2 regions of the Enterococcus sp. R12 genome follow, and region 1 is predicted to be linked to the other one. Evidence: riboswitches for the same ligand, from Rfam matches in the RefSeq annotation. Region 1 holds a riboswitch; the other holds the start of a gene.
What was found. Region 1 has a riboswitch for magnesium ahead of ACTW1R_RS09025 (FtsW/RodA/SpoVE family cell cycle protein). Riboswitches for the same ligand answer to the same signal wherever they lie in the genome.
Positions count from the first base shown of each region.

Region 2: linked by a shared signal. The riboswitch ahead of mgtA (magnesium-translocating P-type ATPase) and the one ahead of ACTW1R_RS09025 (FtsW/RodA/SpoVE family cell cycle protein) in region 1 are both predicted to bind magnesium.

Region 1 is NZ_CM176874.1:1,946,811-1,954,588, forward strand. It holds gene ACTW1R_RS09010 (LCP family glycopolymer transferase) at 1-105, opposite strand, end outside; gene ACTW1R_RS09015 (phosphatase PAP2 family protein) at 107-760, opposite strand; gene ACTW1R_RS09020 (FtsW/RodA/SpoVE family cell cycle protein) at 757-1,950, opposite strand; gene ACTW1R_RS09025 (FtsW/RodA/SpoVE family cell cycle protein) at 1,928-3,082, opposite strand; M-box (ykoK) riboswitch at 3,209-3,384, opposite strand; gene ACTW1R_RS09030 (endonuclease MutS2) at 3,672-5,567, opposite strand; gene ahpF (alkyl hydroperoxide reductase subunit F) at 5,917-7,446, opposite strand; gene ahpC (alkyl hydroperoxide reductase subunit C) at 7,456-7,778, opposite strand, start outside.
Region 2 is NZ_CM176874.1:2,067,150-2,074,927, forward strand. It holds gene pdhA (pyruvate dehydrogenase (acetyl-transferring) E1 component subunit alpha) at 1-249, opposite strand, end outside; gene mgtA (magnesium-translocating P-type ATPase) at 684-3,275, opposite strand; M-box (ykoK) riboswitch at 3,463-3,634, opposite strand; gene wecB (non-hydrolyzing UDP-N-acetylglucosamine 2-epimerase) at 4,024-5,124, opposite strand; gene guaC (GMP reductase) at 5,246-6,223, opposite strand; gene ACTW1R_RS09585 (aldo/keto reductase) at 6,434-7,348, opposite strand; gene purD (phosphoribosylamine--glycine ligase) at 7,518-7,778, opposite strand, start outside.

The DNA.
Region 1 (7,778 bases):
ATCCTCTACTTGAAAATACACCCTAATAGCATAGGCGGTTCCGGCGGATACGATGCCCATCAACAGTACTAAGAAGACAATTATCAGTTTTTTCGCTGTACTCATTTTACTTCCCCCTACGCACACTTTTTTTGAACGAAAATACAAAAGCAGATGTGATAAAACTGATTCCACTTGCCAACAAGATACTCGCTAACAAGTCACTAGGATAGTGAACCCCAAATAGCAAGCGGCTCATCATAATAAGCAGTAAATAAACCAATCCCAACAACATAGCTAGTTTTTGGCTAATAGGACGTTTGCCTCTTTGGCCAGGCGCTGTTTGTGCGAAGAAAAAGAGGAGAGAAATAATTAGCGTGGTCGCTAATAGTGTATGGCCACTTGGAAAACTGGCGGACGCCCGTTCCATACTATCAGCAAACTCCGGTCTTGGGCGATCAACGAATTTCTTGATCACTTGGCCAACACCACTGATTATGATCATATTTCCCATCAACCAAAAACTCTCGATCCGTTTCTTCCGAAGAAACAAAATTGCTGCCAATAGAAAATGAATAGCTGCTATGGGGACGATCGTTGCCGTGCTAGCAAGCGGAACAAAAATCGCTTCTACTGTAGCCGTCCGCCATTGAGGCACGTGGGAAAACAGGGTATCAAGCGTTTGGAACCACTGCGGCTCTAATGCTACAAGGAAAAACAACCATGCGAAACAGCTACAAAGCAGTCCACCTATCAACCCTTGTTTTGCTGTCTTGCTCATGTTAATCCCCTACTTTCTTTTAATGCGTACGATCGTTTCTTCGCTTTAGTCGGGAATTTTTCTAACCCGAAAATAATTCCCATCGCAATACTGATCGCAATCAACGAGGTTCCTCCTTGGCTTAAGAATGGCAAAGGAATTCCCGTTAATGGCAACAACCCAATCGCCGCTCCGATATTTTCAAAGATCTGAAAGACTAAGCCAAAAACGTACGTGATGGCGATATAGACCGACGCCTTGTTATTCGTTTTTAACGCGGCGAAGATGATTTGATAGATGAGATAAAAATACAAGAAGATCACTAAGGTACTTCCTAAAAAGCCATAGGTTTCACCAATAACTGTAAAAATCATATCTGATTCACGAACCGGCACGTACACTGTCGTATGGGTGTCAGGCGCTCCCAATAAGCCTCCTGAGCCAATCGCCCACATACTGCGAACTTGTTGGAACGCGATAGAGTCTTGGTACGCTAGGGGATCTGCCCAAGCTCGCACTCGGTCTAATTGATACTGCGAGAAATGAAGTCGAAACAAGACACGATTGCCCCATTCCGTAAACACGAGCAGCAATAAAATAGCGCCGAGGGCTGCGATCAAACCGATCACTACGGTCAAAATTTTCCAATGAACACCCGAGATAATAAATAAAGCCCCTAACATCACAATAAACACTAAACTCGTACCAAAGTCCCGTTGCATAAACATCAATAGAAATGTCGGTATACTATAAAGCAAGATCTTAGTGACGTAGATCAAATCAGATTTAATGGTCCGTTCGGCTTTTCGTTTTTCATATACTAAGGTGAGATAGACCATAAAAAGCATAAAGGCCACTTTCATAAACTCTGAGGGCTGAATGGTAAAGTCGCCGATTCTGATCCAGCGTTTGGTATGCGTCTGCTCAAACATCGTTTGATCGTAGAACCAATGAAGAGAAGCCATCAGACCTAGTGCCAATACATACAAAAGACCCGAAAAGCGTAAGAGCAAATTGGTTGGGATCAAACTTGTAACGAAGAGCGCGATGGCGGATAGAACACAAAAAACGATCTGTCGAAAAACGATTCCAGAAGGATCATTGCCATCCATTACAGAAGCTTGATGTTGTACCCAAATGCTTAGCAAAAAAAGCAGAAAAACGGGTAGCAGCAAGGCATAGTTTGCATCATGTCGTTTGAGGAACTTCATTTCGTTTGCCCTCCTCTCGCTCTAATTTCAGGCACATACTAAAGGCAAATGAAAGAATAAAGTAGCTGGAGCCACCATAGCTGATAAATGGCAACGGTACCCCCGTCATCGGCATCAACCCTAAAATACTGGCTATATTGATACTTGTTTGCAACAAAAGTAATGTACTTGTTCCTAGCAATATCAACCCAATCTGAGGGTTTTCAATAGCTGCGGAACGAATAAATAAACGTAAGATGATTACGAATAATAAGCCAATAACAAAAATCCCGAAAAGCAAGCCAAGCTCTTCTACTAAAACGGAAAAAATAAAATCGGTTTCCGCAACTGGTAAAAAGCCTTTTTTCGTAATACTGTTTCCTAAACCGAGACCAGTAAGCCCTCCATTAAATAAAGCATAGTAAGAATGGATCATTTGGAACCCCTGATTGTAAGGGTCGGAGAATGGATCGCCTACTAAGCGAATTCGGTTATATACGTGCATAAACATGTGGGGCAATAAATCATTGTCACCTAAAAACATGATCAACAGGGCAACCAGGAATAGACTGATCACTAAGCCACCAAATAAAAGAGCCGTCAGCTTCACGGGAACTTGTACCGTAGTTATCATGACAAATGCTAAAAAGAGTAAAATCATCACACCGGCTACTTTCGGTTGAATCAGGATCAACACACAGCACAAAAACAAAACGAAAAGCGGACGTTTCATTTCCTGCAAGGTGGTTTTTGCAGTTTGAAAGTAATGAGCAAGGTACAAGACCATCCCTACATTCACAATCTCTGATGGTTGAAATTGAATCCCTGCGATCGAGACCCAGCGTTGTGCCCCATTAACAGAGACACCGAAAAAGGGCAAACGAGCTAAGAGCAAGGTAATGATCCCAAATGCTAGCAGACCGATCGCTAAGTATTTGCTAAGCAAAATCTCTCTTCGCGTCCGCTGAATAATGAATAAAAGAACCCAGCTAAGTAACAAAAAGACCAATTGACGGATAAATAGCGACGCTGGTGGTTGATCTCTCGTTAATAAACGGTATGAACTTGCACTATAAATCATTAAAAGACCGATAAGGCTCAATAGCAAATAAGCTATGATCAGCAGCCAATCGATCTTCTTTTTTTCTATCATTGCTTCCACTCCTCTTGCCTTGGAGTAGGTGTTCAGACGGTACCAGTTATTTTGCTCTATGAGCTTCGTCATCCATCAGAAAGAAAAGCAAAAAAGTCTCACTTCTCTTAGGACGTCAGACTTTAGCAGCAATCTCATCGTCCGAGTTTTAGCACTATACAACGTAAAGAAAGTCATTTGCTCTCTTAGCTATTTTATGAAAAGCCTTAATCCGACAATTCCTGTTTTACACATTGGCGTCTTTCGACGTTTCTGCGCAATAGCTTGTGTTTGTATAGGAGCCTCACCTAACAAGGTTATATGTTATTTTTCAATCCAATATGAATGGTACCCTTCCTCGAATAAAGATACAACCAATTCTCTGTTATTTTTATTTTTCTTTAACTTTTCTTAAAGAATTTAGATATTTCGAATATTTTCTGCTCTATAAAGAAAAAACAACCAAAATAATCATCCAAACAAAGGAACGGCATCGATAAAGGACGTTATTAAAAAAACGATCATTTTAAAAAAGCAGTCCTTTTTCTAGGTGCTGAAAAAGGACTGCTTGCTTGATTTTGGTCTATCGATTGAAAGTTTTCTTGATTTATCAATCCACTGGTCGATTGGTTTGCCGTTCTTGCGCTGCTTTTCGTAACTGCTTCTGCGCTTTTTTAGATCCCCGTTCAATATCTCGAGTAAACTTGCGCTGCGCAAACTCAACGAATAGCTGATCAAGATCATAACCTGCGGGATAGAGCACCTCTCGCTTTGTGAGGAGTTGCAAGCGACGTGCGGCAACAACAAAAAATTGTTTCTCTATTGAAATTTTCGCTTGTCCTTGTTCCAAATACTCATAAAAAAGTCCGCGCTGGTTATGCTTTGTTGAAAAGACCAAGTCTCCTTTTTGAAAAATAAGATCTATCTTGGCTTCTTGTTGAGGGGGTTGTTTCTTCCCCTTTTCAAAAGGCTGCTTCTCAAAAGAATAGGTTTTATGCTTTAAATATTCCTTGGCCGTCTGGACTACGTCAACGGGGATCGCCATCTTCTCGGCAATCCAAAACGCATTACTATCACCGACTGCATTCGTCAGCAAGCGATATTTTGGTGTCAAGGTTTTGGCATCAAAAGCCATTGCCGCTGTTTCGAAATCTTGATGATCGACGGCAAACTGCTTGATTTCACCATAATGCGTTGTTGCGATCATTAAAGCTCCTGAGCGATAGATGGATTCCATGATGACGATCGCCAAAGCAGCCCCTTCATTGGGCTCAGTACCGCTGCCGATTTCATCCAATAAAACAATACTGTGTCGGGTAGCATTCTTCATAATCTGAGCAATGTTCGACATGTGTCCAGAGAAGGTACTTAAAGAATTTTCCAGACTTTGTTGATCGCCAATATCCATCCAAAGACTTTTTAAAAACGGAACAGTGCTTTTGCCATTGTGTGCTGGAAATAAGCCATAATGAGCCATGGCGCAAACAAGTCCAACGGTTTTTAAGACGACGGTCTTGCCTCCAGCATTTGGACCCGTGATGACCATGCAGCGGTTTTCTTCGCCAAGTTTTAAAGAAAGAGGAACCGCATCACTCCCCAGCAAAGGATGACGGACGTGATCAAAAAGCAAAACTTCTTCCTCAGTCATAGTTATCGCCTGCCCATTGATTTCTCGACAATATTTTCCCCGAGCAAAAATAATATCCAGCACAACTAAAATGTCAAGACAGGCAAACACGGCGTTCATTTGTTCGGCGATCGCCCCTGTCAACTCTGACAACACTTGGTATTGAGCGGCTGTTTCTTCTGCTTGCGCCAAGATCAATCGATCATTTAAACGGGCAGCTGCCTCAGGTTCAATAAAGACAGTCGCTCGTTTATTGGAACGTTCGATGATCGTTCCGTTAAATTGCTGTTGAAATTCAGCACGCACAGGTAACGTATATCGGTCGTTCTTTTTGATGACACGATTTTCTTGTAAATAGCGACTTTCCTTAAAAAACTTTGCAAAAACTTTTTTCAGATCAGCTTCATATTTTTCGATCGTACCGCGAATTTTCCGCAATTCTCGGCTGGCATTACTATCAACCTGACCATTGCGAATCTTTTGGAAAATCATTTCGGCGATTTCAGAAAAGTCTTCTAAACCTTGTGCATATTGATGTAATCTTGGGGCAATCGATTGATTCTTTTCGAACAATTGACGGATGATTCGAAAAGACCGTAAAAAGTCTCCATATTCGATAAGCTCCTGTGGTTCCAAAACAAACCCTTTTTCAATTTTCTCCGTATGGTGTAAGACATGCTGCAGCCCCATAAAAGGCACTTGACGACCAGCGGCTAATAGCGCCATCGCTTCAGTGGTCTCTGTCACTCGTTTTTGGGCAGAGTGGATCGTCGCTGCTGGTTTTTCATTCGCAAAGCGCGCCTTGCCGTAATCGCTGATTATTTTTTTACTTACTTGTTCTTTAATTTGTTCAAATTCAGTTGCTTGAGGTATCTTCATGAGTTATCCTTTCTTGTGCCTGAGGATTCCGATCAGATCCCCGTCCAAAAAAGTGTACAAAAAAAGCGATAGTTTCCCATCACCTGATTCATCAATAACGATTTTTATCGGTATCTACAGGCACAACAAATAAACAGTCTAGTTTTTGCTTATTTGTTTTAATTGGCTGATTAGATACCTACGACACTCATCAATATACCTCTTTCTTTTTTGAACGAGTTTTTTTCATTGTAATATAGAAGCTGTCCTTCTGTCAACTGCACCCAAACTGCCCTTACAAAAAGAAAAAACGCTCAGCAGCTCCTAGAAGCCCCTGAGACGTTTTTTGATTTTAAATGATGCAAGGCGCTTACGAGCGAATCAGGTGATCAAAGGCACCTAATGCCGCAGTCGCACCTGAACCCATTGAAGTGATGATCTGTTTGTATACACTATCGGTACAATCCCCTGCTGCAAAGACCCCTTCAATATTGGTTGCGCCGTGTTTGTCTACGACGATCTCATTGCGTTCGTTTAAAACGATGCGATCTTTTAACCATTCGGTATTCGGCATCAAGCCAATCAGGATGAAGACACCCTCAACAGCTAATGTGAATTCGCCATTCGTTTCTCGATCAACGTAGGTCAATTGTTCGACATGATCGGATCCAGCAATTTCCTTCGTTGCCGCATTCGTAATAACAGTCACATTTTCTAACGTGTTCAAACGGTTTTGTAGCACAAGGTCCGCTTTTAGTTCCGGTAAAAATTCAAGAACATAGACGTGTTTTGCCATGCCAGCTAAATCGATCGCTGCTTCGATCCCAGAGTTTCCGCCGCCAATGACAGCAACCTCTTTCCCAGCAAATAACGGACCGTCACAATGTGGGCAATAGGCAACACCTTTATTTTTGAATTCTTTTTCTCCTGGAACATTGATGTTACGCCAGCGAGCGCCAGTTGCTAAAATGGCCGTTTTGGTTTTTAATACTGCACCATTTTCTAATTCAACTTCGATGACATCATTGCGACGAATATCTTTCGCACGCTGCCCTTTCATCACGTCCACATTGTATTCGTTGATGTGCTCTTCTACCTGACGCATTAATTTTGGTCCTTCGGTATAAGGAGTACCGATCATGTTTTCGATCCCAAGGGTTTCCATTACTTGTCCACCCATTGTTTCGACGACCATCCCAGTATTGATGCCTTTACGCGCTGCATAAATCGCTGCGCTTCCGCCTGCAGGTCCGCCACCGACAACTAACACATCGAAAAGCTCTTTTTCAGCAAAGTCATCTTTACTCGTCGGACCAGCTGCTTTTTCCAACAACTGTTCGATCGTTTGACGGCCGCTTGCAAATTCTTCACCGTCTAAAAAGACGGTTGGCACAGCCATAATTTTTTTCTTGTCAATTTCTTCTTTGAACATCCCACCTTCGATCATGGTGTGACTGATGGAAGGATTTAGCACTGCCATGATATTTAACGCTTGAACAACATCAGGACAGTTATGGCAGGTCAAACTGACATAGGTTTCAAAATGTAATGGCTTATCGATCGCTTTGATGCGCTTTTGAAGTGCTTCGTCAATTTTCGGCGGACGACCGCTTACTTGAAGCAACGCTAAAATAAACGAAGTGAACTCATGTCCTAACGGTAAACCAGCAAAAGCGATGCCGCTTTCTTCACCGGGACGATTGATCGAAAAGCTTGGTGTCCGTTCACTTGCTACAGCTTGGATAGTGATTTTTGGCGACATTTCTGCGATTTCTTCTAAGAATTCACGTACTTTTGTGGAAGAATCATCCTCACCTAAAGTTGCCGCAAAAACAACCTCTGATTCTAGCATCGCGAGATACTGCGTCAGTTGGTCTTTGATTGCCTTATCTAATGCCATGAGAGCCTCCTAAATCTTGCCTACAAGGTCTAAGCTTGGCGTTAAAGTTTCTTCGCCTTCTTTCCATTTTGCAGGACATACTTCACCTGGATGAGTACGGACATATTGTGCAGCACGGATTTTATCGATCAAGCCACTAGCATCACGACCGATACCGTCCGCATTGATCTCAACTGTTTGGACTACGCCATCTGGATCAATGATGAATGTTCCACGTTGAGACAACCCAGAAGCTTCATCTAGTACATCAAAGATCTCTGAGATCACATGAGAAGGATCTGCAATCATGATATATTCGATTTTATTGATGGCATCAGAATGATCATGCCATG
Region 2 (7,778 bases), 120 kb from region 1:
TTCTTGTCCAGCAGTTGGCGCGAAGAAACCTAGACGACCTTGACGGTTTAACGCAGTTGAGCGTTGGTCTAATACACGAGACCATACCATACGAGTCATCAATTCAACTAAATCGTCGTCACTTAAATCTGGTACTAACTCTTGATTTACAATTTTCCCGTCTTTGTCCAAAGCTTGGTAAGTTGGAAAATCCGCATTGACTTGCTCCAAAATCGCTTGGAAATCAAGTGCTTTTTGTTTTTTTGCCATCTTGACACACTTTCCTCTCTGATATAAAAATTCACTTTCGTATGTAACAGGGTTTAAATCTGTACTATCGAAATTTCATTTACTCTTATAAATTATCATTTAACTTCGAAAATGACAAGTGAAAAGGGTATTTTTTTTAATAAAACAATTCCCACTGTAGCAACTCTTAAGAAAACATTAGTGAAATTAATCACATTTAAGCAATCGCTTTCTTCAATTTTTTCTTTTCAGATTCTTTTTTTTATTTAAGAATAGTACAGCAATCATCATTTGGCTAAACAGATTTACCATTAACCTCCTTTTATTACTTGTGAAGGATTCGACTTGAATCAAAAAGAATTTTCTTAAGATGAGAAAAAAATAATACAGAGATCGGATAAAAAGAAACAGATCGGCAATTCTCCCCTCCATAGGAAGAACGCCGACCTGTTTTTTTAAATCCATTCTTTCGTTACATGAATATAAATGCGTTTGGCAAATTCAACTGTTACTAAATAAGCGAAATTGATACCAATAAACCATGGCCAGTAGCTTGATGGCAGCGCCGCAAAATCGAAGACGGTGTGCAATGGCGTCAAGATAACTAAGAAGCCAACTGCAATCGCTAGGACGCTGGAGATCAGGACTGCCGGTGAAGCAATACTATTGATAAATGGTAATTTTCTTGTTCGGATCATGTGAACGACTAAGGTTTGTGTCGTTAAGCCGATCATAAACCATCCTGCTTGGAACAAGGCTTGCTCTTGGATCGTATTTGCACTGAAGACATGCCACATCACAAAGAAGGTCAAAATATCAAAGATGCTGCTGACCGGTCCAATGCCGACGGTAAACTTCAATAGTCCGCCTACTTGCCATTTAACTGGTTTTTCTAACTCTGCTTTGTCTACGTTATCCCATGGAATCGTCAATTGTGCCATATCGTACACCAAGTTTTGAACCAACAATTGAATGGACAACATTGGTAAGAAAGGTAAAAAGGCACTAGCAACTAAGATCGAGAAGACATTCCCGAAGTTCGAACTCAACGTCATTTTGATGTACTTCATCATATTGGTAAATACTTTGCGCCCTTCGATGACCCCTTTATCAAGGACATTTAAACTTTTTTCTAATAGAATGATCGAGCTGGCATCTTTGGTGATATCTGCTGCTGTATCAACCGAGATGCCAACATCTGCCGTGCGTAAAGCAGGCGCATCGTTGATGCCATCTCCCATAAAGCCAACCGTATGGCCTGCTGCTTGAATGGTTTCAATGATTCGTGATTTTTGCATTGGGTTTAATTTTGCAAACAGATTGGTTTTTGCAGCTTTCGCTGCTAACTCTTCATCTGATAGATGATCAATATCGGTTCCCAATAAGTATTCATCTGCATCGATACCAACATCTCGGCAAACTTTTTGCGCAACGATCGCATTATCTCCAGTCAACACTTTGACATTGATGCCATGACCATGTAAAGAAGCAATCGCTGTTTTGGCTGTTTCTTTTGCTGGATCTAAGAAGCCCATAAAGCCAATCATGATCATGTCTTGTTCGTCTGCTACAGAATAAACGGCATCTGCGTGGGCATCGCGTTTTACGGCAACCGTTAACACACGCATCCCTTGTTTATTCAAGCGCAGGTTCACTTGACGTAATTGCTCTCTCAATTGAGGAGTCAATTCCATCACTTTGCCATCAACTTCTACGTATTTGCAGACTTGTTCCATTTCTTCAGCTGCACCTTTTGTGACCATCAGTTGATGACCATCCGCATTGACAACAACCGTTAAGCGACGACGTGAAAAGTCAAAAGGAATCTCATCGATTTTTGTCACATCGTTGAATGGCGCTGCCAAACCTTCTTCTTCATAGTAGTTTAGCACTGCGATATCCATCAGGTTTTTCCACCCTGTTTGATAGTAAGAATTTAAATAGGTCATATCAAGAACTTGTTTATCTTCTACGCCAAACGGGTTTAAATGTTGCACCAACACGACACGATCTTCGGTGATCGTACCCGTTTTATCGGTACATAGGACATCCATTGCACCTAAGTTTTGAATCGAAGGCAATTCTTTGACGATCACTTTTTCTTTTGATAAAGAGATCGCCCCTTTGGCTAAGTTACTGGTAACGATCATTGGTAGCATTTCTGGCGTCAAACCAACTGCTACTGCAATCGCGAAGAACAACGCTTCACCCCAATCACCCTTGGTTAATCCATTGATCAGTAAAACGATTGGGAAAAGAACCATGACCATTCGCAACAATAGTTTGCTGACTTTCGTTAAGCCATCTTCAAAGGTTGTTTTGCCGCGTTTCGTGGTCGCATTTTTAGCAATATCGCCAAAGAATGTACTTTGACCGGTTTTCAAAATAATGGCTTTTCCTTGACCACTTAAGACATCGGTACCCATGAAAACAAGATCTTGCATATCTAGTGCAGAAATTTGTTCATCGCTTTCTTTGATCCCAGCATCGACAAATTTTTCAACGGGCATTGATTCGCCTGTTAATGAAGATTGATTGATAAATAAATCTTTGGTCCAAATCAAGATCGCATCCGCAGGGATCATATCGCCAGTTGCTAAGGTGACGATGTCTCCAGGAACGACTTCATCCATTGGAATTTCTCTCGTGATTCCATCTCTGGTTACGGAACAAGTATTTTCAATAAGTTCTTTTAACGCTAAGCTTGCTTTTTGGGAACGGTATTCTTGGACGAAAGTAATCATAACACTGGCTAAAATCATGATTCCCATCACGATCACTGCTTCAATATCGCCTGTTACAAAAGAAATAATCATTAATAGGGCTAAAACTAACACAAAGGGATCTTTAAAAGCGCCTAAGATCATCAACCAAGCGGGTATTGGTTTTTGTGCGTCGACTTTATTTGGACCATACTCTGCTAAACGTTCTGCAGCATCTTCTTCCGATAACCCTTGGAAGGAGGTCCGCATCTCCATCAATAATTCTCTTTCGGTCAATTTTGCAAGTAATTTTAGTTCTTGATCTTTCGATAGTTTTTTTAACATCCTTTTTTCCTCCTAGCACTTAGGAGTTGCTTACGCCACCCCTAGCGATTCGATAACTACTCCGCTGTTTCATCTGGGGACTGGGGTATTCCATGTGAATCTTCCTTTCTTTTTATTAGGTAAGTCACTGTGGAACGCGCGCAAAAGACACAAAAAAACGCACGCTCCCAATAAGCATGCGTAAAAAACTCATGATCATTGTAGAGCTTTAGCACTATAGGGCGTAGATAGCAAATTTGCTATCAGCTGCTTTGGGTTTAACCTTCACGATTAGACCTGTCCTACCAACTAAGCATCTCTCGATGCTTTTGCGGCAGCAGCTTGTGTCCATATAGGAGCCTCACCTAACAATTATTTGTATAAAATGTCAGTTCGTCGGAAGTCTTTCTTCCAACTACCCACATAATAACTGCTATCCTAACCAATGTCAACAGCATCTAAGGAAAAAAGTACCCTTTTTTCAAAGTTTTCCATAGGTTTTCAAATGAAAGGTCTTACAATAAAATAACAATGTTAAAGAACTGATGTGATTTTATACTTGATAAACCTTTATATACGAGCAGATGAACAGAAATCCTTTCAAAGCGAAACTCACACTTAATCAAGCTTCTTCGTTTGTCACAATCAACGAAAAATGGAAACGGCGTTCCCGCAGGTTTCATGTATATAAAAAGACAGCCATTTGACAAACAGCTGCCTCTTTCTCTATGTTCACCTATACTGGGAGAATTATTATTCACTCTAGCTCTCACGAAAAATGATCGGCTAAAATTTGCAGGATTCGCTGGCTTGCTTTCCCATCGCCGTATGGATTTTCTGCATGTGCCATGGCATTGTAAGCTTCTGGATCTTCTAGCAGTCGCTTTGTTTCTTGATAAACCGCAGCTTCAGACGTACCGATCAGTTTTAACGTACCTGCAGCAATGCCTTCGGGGCGCTCTGTTGTATCTCGCAAGACCAAAACAGGAACGCCTAATGACGGCGCTTCTTCTTGGACACCACCGGAATCCGTCAAAATCAAGGTACTTTGATTCGCAACGTTATGAAAATCAATGACATCTAAAGGCTCAATCAACGTAACATTTGCTAGTTCCCCAAGAATCTCCTGAGCAATCCCTCGGACTTGGGGATTCTTGTGCATAGGGAAAACCACTTTGATCGTTGGCTTCTCCTTTGCGATCTGTGCTAAAGCACGAAAGACCTGCTGCATCGGAGCACCTAAGTTTTCTCGACGATGCATTGTTAATAGGATCATGGTTTGATCTGCTGCGGAAAGTTCTGGATGCTGGTATTCCTCCGAGATCGTATAACGCATCGCATCAATGGCGGTATTACCTGTTACATAAATCGCAGCCTCATTGCGGTTTTCAGCCAGCAGATTTTTTTTGCTTTGGGAAGTTGGCGCAAAATAAAAATCAGCTAAGACATCGATTAACTGACGATTGGCTTCTTCTGGATAAGGAGATTTTTTGTTCCATGTGCGCAAACCGGCTTCCACATGACCCACAGGAATTTGCTGATAAAAGGCGGCCGTCGCGGCTGCATAAGCGGTGGTCGTATCCCCATGAACCAGCACGATATCAGGAGTTTCTTTTTGCAGGATCGGTTCTAGATCCAGTAAAACTTTGGTGGTAATCCCTGTCAAGGTTTGCCCTAAAGTCATAATATCCAGATCATAGTCTGGTGCGATCTCAAAAACCGTTAATACTTGATCCAACATTTCTCGATGCTGCGCCGTCACCACAACGATCGATTCAAAACGCGGGTCGTTTTCCAATTCCTTTACTAGTGGCGCCATTTTGATGGCTTCCGGTCTGGTACCGAACACTGACATCACTTTGATTGTCATTTGGTCACCCGCTCCTCTACTCTTCATTGCTTCTATTATAACGAAGAAAACAGAAAAACAAAATGGTTCTTCTTACAAAAAAAGAAACGACCAATAGAAGGTCGCTTCTTTAGTATCCTGTTTAGATCGTATCTCCATTGAAAATCGAATTTTTCACGATTACGTAATCCACTTTACGAATCGATTCTAAATCTTTTCCACCTGCATAAGAGATCGATGACTGCAAGTCTTGCTGCATTTCAACTAACGTGTCTTTCAAAGAACCTTTGTATTGAATCCAAATTTTCTTTCCTTCCACGTTTTTCTTTTCGCCTTTTTGAAATTCCGATGCAGAACCAAAGTATTCTTTCATCACAACACCGTTTTCTACTTTCGTTTCACCAGGTGATTCTTCATGACCTGCAAACAATGAACCGATCATGACCATTGTTGCACCGAAACGGACAGATTTAGCGATATCGCCGTGTGTCCGAATGCCCCCATCTGCAATGATTGGTTTGCGAGCAGCTTTGGCACACCAACGTAGTGCTGCTAACTGCCAGCCGCCAGTCCCGAAACCAGTTTTGATTTTTGTGATACACACTTTCCCAGGTCCAATGCCGACTTTCGTTGCATCTGCACCAGCGTTTTCCAATTCACGAACTGCTTCTGGCGTTCCAACATTTCCAGCGATCACAAACGTTGCTGGCAAATGCTTCTTGATGTGTTGGATCATATTGATCACGGCGTTTGAGTGGCCATGAGCAATATCGATCGTAATAAAATCAGGAACAAGCTCTTTGTCAGCTAGTTCTTCCACAAAGGCATATTCATTTTCTTTGACACCTACGCTGATAGAAGCAATCAAGCCACGGCTTTTCATTTTTTTGATAAATGGAATCCGCGCTTCTTCATCAAAGCGGTGCATAATATAAAAATAGCCATTTTCAGCTAAAAATTCTGCGATCGAATCATCAATAATCGTTTGCATATTTGCAGGAACGACAGGCATCTTAAAAGAGTGTCCGCCTAATGTCACCGTGGTATCACATTCTGAACGACTGTTCACGATACACTTGTTAGGAATCAGTTGTATATCTTCGTAATCAAAAACTTTCATGTCAAACATAAAAATATCCTCCAAATCTTACTAAGAGTGAAGCAAGCATCAAATGGCCTCAGCCTATTTTTAACGCCCACAACAATTTAAACCACCTAGAAGTGAAATACAAGCTTTTTAGAAATACTTTTTGAAAAAAAAGGATGAATGTTCGTCTTTTACGAACATTCATCCTTATAAGTACTGAAAAAAACGGGATTTACTAATAAATTACGGCAAGATGTTCCCTGCTGCTTTATACACCTCATACCATTCATGGCGGGTCAATACGATCGAAGATGCTTGCGCGATTTCTTCGATCCGATGTGGGGTCATCGTTCCAGCAATCACTTGCATGTTTGCAGGGTGACGTAAGATCCACGCAGAAGCAATACCTGTTGGTGTCGTTTGATACTTGTCCGCTAGTTCGGTCAATTTTTCGTTCAACTCTGGGAATTTCTCATTACCGATAAAGACACCTTCGAAGAAACCATATTGATACGGAGACCAAGCTTGGATCGTCATCTCATGCAAGCGAGAATATTCAAGAATTTCTCCATCATGATCGACACTACCAGCATCCGTCATGTTGACATGAATTCCTTGATCGATCATTCCCGTATGCATGATCCCGAATTGCAGCTGATTCGCTACTAAAGGTTGGGAAACATATTTTTTCAACAATTCGATTTGACCAGGTTTTTGATTGCTGACACCGAAGTATTTCACTTTGCCGTCTTTTTCTAATTGATCAAAGGCAGCTGCCACTTCTTCTGGTTCAAACAAAGTATCAGGGCGATGCAATAGTAGCGCATCCAAATGATCGGTTTTCAAACGCTGTAAACTACCTTCCACGGAAGAAATGATATGCTCTTTCGAAAAATCAAACATTTCACCTGGAACGATGCCACATTTTGATTGAATGAACAACTCTTCTCTTTTGGCATCCGTTTTTGCTAACGCTTCCGCAAAAATCGTTTCACACTCCCCGCGCCCATAGATATCGGCATGGTCAAAAAAGGTAATGTCATTTTCAATCGCTGTCGTCAATACTTTCACTGGGTCTTTGGCATTGTTGATTCGCATCAAGCCTAAAATCACGCTAGATACTTCTAAATCAGTGGGACCGAATTTAATTTTTTTCACGTAAAGTTCCTCCTTATTTAAACTACATTCTTATTTTAGCACAACAAGATGAAAACGCTACACCAACGTCAAAAAAACCTCCTATAAAATGAAAACCACCAGCACAACCGATCGGTTTTACTGGCAGTCATCCTTTACTTTTAATTTGCATTACGCATAGAAACGTTCTTTACTTCATCGCCTTTGATGAGTTGCTATAGTGTAAGGCTTTGTCACCAATGTCATTTCGATAAAACAAACCCGACAAAGGCAATTTATTGATTGCTTCATAGACGTTCTTTTGTGCAGTAGCTAAATCCTCAGCTGAAGCTTCCACAAGAAAAACACGACCACCAGCTGCCGTCAAATCGCCTTGATCAGTAGTCTCCTCCACTCCTGCATAAAAGAATTGTGTTCCTTCTCCTTGAGGAGATGGAACAGGCATTCCTTG